One region of the Cellulosilyticum sp. ST5 genome, then DNA from elsewhere that is predicted to be linked to it. Evidence: a T-box and tRNA genes for the amino acid it is inferred to sense, from the RefSeq annotation. Region 1 holds a T-box; the other holds one or more tRNA genes.
The links. A T-box is a leader RNA that pairs with one kind of tRNA and senses whether it is charged. The one in region 1 lies ahead of serS (serine--tRNA ligase), so its partner is inferred to be a tRNA-Ser.

Region 1 (3,438 bases):
TCGTTATCACAAGAAATTCAAGGTAAAACCTCTTGGCTTAAAAGTGTCAATCCTGAACGCTACAAAACTATTATTGAAGCTGGTTTAAGTGTAATAGCTCATTTCTAACACTATATCATTTTTCTTACATTACACGTTAAATAATTATACACTTTTTACAATTATTATTGAATTCCATCACTTTTCATGTTATAGTTTTACTATCCAAATTGTGTACTATAAATTTCTTGGCCTTTATGCTACGGTGTTTCGCCGTGGTGCGTCATATAGCTTACATACTTCACTAGGCTCTGCGCAATTCGCTACGCTGCCACTACTGTGCACATTTAAAACCTATCCTGCGGTTATGTGACAGTAGTGGCGCTACGCTGAAGTGTCATAACCTAATCATTGGCTTGTTAGCAAGAAATTTATAGATCAATGCCTAGCGGCACAAAAAGAAGTGTCATACAACTCACATCCACAAGTTGTATGACACTTCTTTTTGTAAAATTTTATAATATTTTTCGAACTATAACCTTCATTAACTACCTAACTTTATTTTTGAGGGGCTTCAATCTTTTCTATCCCACCCATATATGGACGAAGTGCTTCCGGAATAATAACAGAACCATCTGCTTGTTGGAAGTTCTCTAAGATTGCTGCTGTAGTACGTCCAACTGCAAGACCACTACCATTTAAAGTATGAACAAATCTTGCTTTATCTTCTTTGTTATCTTTGAATTTGATATTAGCTCTTCTTGCTTGGAAATCTTCAAAGTCAGAACAGCTTGAAATCTCTACATAACGACCATAGCTTGGCATCCAAACTTCAATATCATACGTCATAGCTGAACTAAAACCTAAATCTCCTGTACAAAGTCTAACTACTCTATATGGAAGACCAAGTGTTTTTAAGATATCTTCAGCATCATTTGTTAGTTTTTCAAGTTCATCATAAGAATCTTCTGGCTTTGTGAATTTAACCATTTCTACTTTATTGAATTGGTGTTGACGAATGATTCCTCTTGTATCACGACCTGCTGAACCAGCTTCTGCTCTAAAGCAAGGTGTGTACGCACAGTGTTTAATCACTAAGTCTTTACCATCTAAAATTTGATCTCTATACATATTGGTTACTGGTACTTCAGCTGTTGGAATAAGGAAGTAATCTGTATCTACTACTTTAAAAGCGTCTTCTTCAAACTTAGGAAGCTGACCTGTACCTGTCATACTTGCACGATTAACCATAAGTGGTGGAAATACTTCTGTATAACCATGCTTATCTACATGCATATCAAGCATAAAGTTCATAATCGCACGTTCAAGTCTAGCACCAAGCCCTTTATAAAATACAAAACGAGAACCTGTTACTTTAGCTGCTTTTTCAAAGTCAAGAATATCTAAGTTTTCACCAAGATCCCAGTGTGCTTTGATTTCAAAGTCAAAGTTTATTGGCTCTCCTATTTTACGCATTTCAAAGTTCTCTGTATCATCTTTACCAACTGGCACAAGTGGATTAGGAAGGTTTGGAAGTCTCATAACAATATTTGAGATTTTCTCATCAATTTCCTTTACTTCTGCGTCTAATACTTTTACTTCATCAGAAAGCTGTTTCATTTCTGCAAAGATTGCAGTTGTATCCTCCCCTGCTTTTTTCATAGCTGGAATTTGTTTAGATACTGCATTTTGTCTACTTTTGTGAGCTTCTACTTCTTGAAGAAGGGTTCTTCTTTTTACATCTAACTCTGTAAATTCATCTAAATTGTAGTTACCACTTCTTTTAGCAAGTGCTGCTTTAACGCCTTCTAAGTCTTCACGTAATAATTTGATATCTAACATTTTCTTCACCTCATGAAAGTATAATATATAGTCTTACGCTTCACAAAACTGGCTCCGACTACTATAGAACCATACGCTAAATAGAAATTTTTCCCAATAAAAAACGTCCTTCTATTCAACGTTTTGTGAATAAAAAGGACGAGACTCTCCCGTGGTGCCACCTTCATTTATTAATAACCGAAGTTATTAACCTCCAACGCTGCTATAAAGGGCTGCTCCCTCTGATTCATCACCAGTAGCTCCAAAAGCGGACCGCCAAAGTCTATTTACTAGTTCTCACCAACCACTAGTTCTCTGAAAAATACATCTTAAGCTTTTCTTTTATCATCGCTATTATTTTATAAGATTTGCATCTATTATAAAATAGAATACCAAAGATTACAATAGTCATTTATGATTTTACTAGGCATTCATCACTTATGATCTTTCTAAACTTTTTAACAATGAATTAGTAAACTAGAGCTTTGCATTTATAGATACTTTTTCATTTCATTAGAAGTACTTAATAATACTTCAGCAATAGCTTTGGTTTGCTTGGTACGTGCTTTATTTTTCTCAGTTGTTAAATTTGTTTCTTCTACACCTGCCATCGTTTCTTCACTAACCGCCGAGATTTCATGTATGCTATTAACAATTTGTTGGTTAGACTCAAAAACCTCTTCTACTTTATTAGATACAAGCTTGATATTATCATTAACCTGACTCATATTTCCAATTGTTTCTTTAAATATCTTTTCGGTATCTTTAATACTTTCATTCTGCTTTTCATTAGTTTGTCTAAAGTTCATCATCATTTTCACAGACTCATTTGCCATCTCTTGTAACTCATTTACAATCTGAGTAATATTTCTTGTTAATTCACCACTTTGTGTTGCTAGATTTCTTACTTCATTAGCCACTACAGCAAAACCTTTACCAGCTTCTCCAACACGAGCACTTTCAATAGTTGCATTAAGAGAAAGAATATTAGTTTGTTCAGATATAGACGTTATATTTTTGGTAAGACGTTGAATCTCTATTACCTTTTCGTTTAAATTAATCATTGACTTATATACATTATCACTATTTTCATTTAAAAGGTCTGTTTGACTCCCTAACTCGTCAACTATGTTTACCCCTTTATTCATAGACTCGATGGTATCCTCTGAAATCTGTCTCATACATTCTGAGGCTGTTTTGGTTTCTTCAATCATATCCCCTATCTTACTTGTAAGTTCTGTTTGACTTTGAATATTGCCTACGGTATTAACAACCCCTTTAGAAATATCACTTACTGCATTATTTATAATATCACTAGATAACTCTAGTTCTGAAACAATATCATAAACATCCTTTGCATTTGTATCTAATACTCTCGCTGTTTTTAACACTTCTTTTAATAATTCTTGCTGTTTGTCGGCACCTTCTTGAATATGATACGTCTGACTATCATTAAGAAGTATAGCAATTTTGGTACCTAACATAACTGTAATACAAACAGCACTAATGGATATGACCTGCATAAATAAATCTCTAAAACTTGCTTGGTCTACAATAGGATGAAGTACTCCCGAAATTATCACATAAATCAAATTACATAAAATAGTACTGATTCCTATGATCTTAATCAGCTTATAA
Region 2 (3,438 bases), 1.1 Mb from region 1:
TTCTCTTAACGAAGAAGATGAGCTAGTTGATGTACATCAAACTACATCAAAAGATGCTATCTTAGTAGCCACTAGAAATGGTCAAGGTATTATGTTCGATGCAACAGATGTAAGACCAATGGGTAGAACAGCAAGAGGTGTACGTGCTATTAATCTAGGTGAAACTGATGAGGTAATAGGAGCAACTGTACCAAAAGAAGGTGAACAGATTCTTACAACTACAGAAAAAGGGTTAGGAAAGAGAACACAAATAGAAGCTTTCAGGGCTCAAAAACGTGGTGGTAAGGGCTTAAGAATTAATAAAATTACTGAAAAAACAGGTTGTATTATTGGTGTTGCTTCAGTAAGTGAAGAAGATGAGTTACTACTTATTACTTCTCAGGGTATTATTATTCGTATTAAAGTTGCACAAATTTCTTCTATAGGCCGTAATGCTCAAGGTGTTAAATTAATAAATGTTGCTGATGATGTACAGGTTGTATGTATGGAAAAAGTAAATGAAGAATTCATTGATGATAATGTTGAAGAAGCTTCTATAACAGAAGTATCCGATGAAGACATTGTTGATGAACAAGAATAAGTAGAGGAATAAATGAAGAAGGTCATCTTATTTATTCTTTGCACAGTATTAATAATAACAAGTGTAGGTGGGGCATATATCTATTATGTTAAACATAATGGTGGTGCGCTGCCTACTTTTATAAATAAACCTACATCAAGTAAAAAGTATATCATCAAAAAAGCAGGGAACATTGTAGCAGAGGCTGATACTGAAGAAGAAGCTGTGTCAAAAGCAGAAAAGATTAAAAGGAGTATAGCGATTAATACATTGAATAATGAATGGGTTTATAGTAGTTTTAAACCTTTTCTTATTATTACAGATACAGCAGTGCATGACTTTGATAACTTTAAAGAAGCAGTTAATTATGCTAAAGATAATAATCATGATAAAATCTATTTTAATAGTGACTCAAACCTTATTTGGAAAAATCAAAATAAGGAAATAGAGATAGAGCCCCTTAATGTTCCTTTGATTAGGCAATATCCAGAATTACCCAGAGGCTGTGAAGTAACTTCACTTGCAATGCTACTTCAATATATGAATATAGATATTGATAAAATGACATTGGCTAAAAACATAAAAAAGGACGATACTCCTTATTATAAAGATAATAAGGGAAGAATCTATTATGGTAATCCATATGATGGATTTGTGGGAGACATGTACAATATCAAAAATAATGGATATGGTGTGTATCATGGACCAATAACTGAGTTAGCTAAAGAATATGTTGGAGATAGTGCAATCGATTTAACAGGAGTAGAATTTAGTGACATTACTTATTTTTTAAAACAGGGATATCCTATATGGGTGATTACTAATGCAACATATAAACCTCTAGATGATACATATTTTGAAATCTGGCATACTCCATCTGGAATTGTAAAAACGACTAATAAATTACATGCTGTTATAATAACTGGTATTGATAAAGAGAATGTATATATTAATGATCCTTTTTCGACTTATCCTAATAAAGCCGTAAATAAAAATGATTTTAAATTAGCGTGGGAACAAATGGGACATCAAGCAATTACAATTATAAAATAGAAATAGGGAGGAATAATAATAAAAATTCTTATTTTACTTAAAAATATTTAATTTATACTAAATATTAATTGTAAACTACTGTATAAGATGATATCATAATACATAAGATGTTATTATTTATCATTCCAACAAATACTTTACTCATTTAAATTGGAATAAGAATATAAGCTAGTAAAAAGTATTCTTTTCCTATGAAATAAGAAACTGTGCAAATAACAAATTAATAAATGAGTTAAGATATTTTTATACGTGAAAGGTAAAGCATCAAAGATATTCCAACAAATTTTACCCTTACGTTTTAATACGGAAGGGTCTTTTTATATTAAAAAAATGATATTAAAAAAGGCTTGACATAAAGAATAACATTTGATAATATATATCTTGTCCTGAGAAAACAGGGAATAATAAATATTGATAATTCGGAGAAGTACTCAAGTTGGCCGAAGAGGTGCCCCTGCTAAGGGTATAGGTCGGGTTAACCGGCGCGAGGGTTCGAATCCCTCCTTCTCCGCTTTGTTTTTTTGAAGAAAAAACAAAAAAGCTTGACATAAGTTAAGGTATAATTTATACTTATGAAAGTGCTTAAAAATGAACTTTGAAAACAAAATAGTAACTATAAACCAGTCGATTCATTACGTCTCTAATAAGAGATGAGAATCAGTACAACTTGTACTAAGTAAAATAGTCAGTAGTAGAAATACTACACGGACAAACTTTTATATGAGAGTTTGATCCTGGCTCAGGATGAACGCTGGCGGCGTGCTTAACACATGCAAGTCGAACGAAGTGATAGGAGCTTGCTCCTAGAACTTAGTGGCGGACGGGTGAGTAACGCGTGGGTAACCTGCCCTATGCAGGGGGATAACGTTTGGAAACGAACGCTAATACCGCATAAACTATCGGTAATCGCATGATTATTATAGTAAAGATTTTATCGGCATAGGATGGACCCGCGTTGGATTAGCTAGTTGGTGAGATAACAGCCCACCAAGGCGACGATCCATAGCCGGCCTGAGAGGGTGAACGGCCACATTGGGACTGAGACACGGCCCAAACTCCTACGGGAGGCAGCAGTGGGGAATATTGCACAATGGGCGCAAGCCTGATGCAGCGACGCCGCGTGAAGGAAGAAGGTCTTCGGATTGTAAACTTCTATCAGCAGGGAAGAAAAAATGACGGTACCTGACTAAGAAGCTCCGGCTAACTACGTGCCAGCAGCCGCGGTAATACGTAGGGAGCGAGCGTTATCCGGATTTACTGGGTGTAAAGGGTGCGTAGGCGGTTTGTTAAGTCAGAAGTGAAATTTAGGGGCTCAACCTCTAAGCTGCTTCTGAAACTGATGAACTAGAGTGTGGGAGAGGAAAGTGGAATTCCGAGTGTAGCGGTGAAATGCGTAGAGATTCGGAGGAACACCAGTAGCGAAGGCGGCTTTCTGGACCATAACTGACGCTGAGGCACGAAAGCGTGGGGAGCAAACAGGATTAGATACCCTGGTAGTCCACGCTGTAAACGATGAATGCTAGGTGTCGGGGCTTACGGGTCTCGGTGCCGAAGTTAACACATTAAGCATTCCACCTGGGAAGTACGATCGCAAGATTGAAACTCAAAGGAATTGACGGGGACCCGCACAAGCGGTGGAGCATGTGGTTTAATTCGAAGCAACGCGAAGAACCTTACCTAAACTTGACATCCCGATGACCGAAGGGTAATGCCTTCTTTCCTAGCTTGCTAGGACATTGGTGACAGGTGGTGCATGGTTGTCGTCAGCTCGTGTCGTGAGATGTTGGGTTAAGTCCCGCAACGAGCGCAACCCCTATCTTTAGTAG

Region 2: it encodes a tRNA-Ser, which carries the amino acid that the T-box ahead of serS (serine--tRNA ligase) is inferred to sense. The anticodon was not compared.

The regions. Positions count from the first base shown of each region.
Region 1 is NZ_CP132338.1:2,723,141-2,726,578, forward strand. It holds gene QTL86_RS13490 (reverse transcriptase domain-containing protein) at 1-108, shown strand, start outside; gene serS (serine--tRNA ligase) at 538-1,821, opposite strand; T-box leader at 1,953-2,158, opposite strand; gene QTL86_RS13500 (methyl-accepting chemotaxis protein) at 2,292-3,438, opposite strand, start outside.
Region 2 is NZ_CP132338.1:3,788,189-3,791,626, reverse strand. It holds gene gyrA (DNA gyrase subunit A) at 1-580, shown strand, start outside; gene QTL86_RS18340 (C39 family peptidase) at 593-1,612, shown strand; tRNA gene QTL86_RS18335 (tRNA-Ser) at 2,034-2,123, shown strand; rRNA gene QTL86_RS18330 (16S ribosomal RNA) at 2,329-3,438, shown strand, end outside.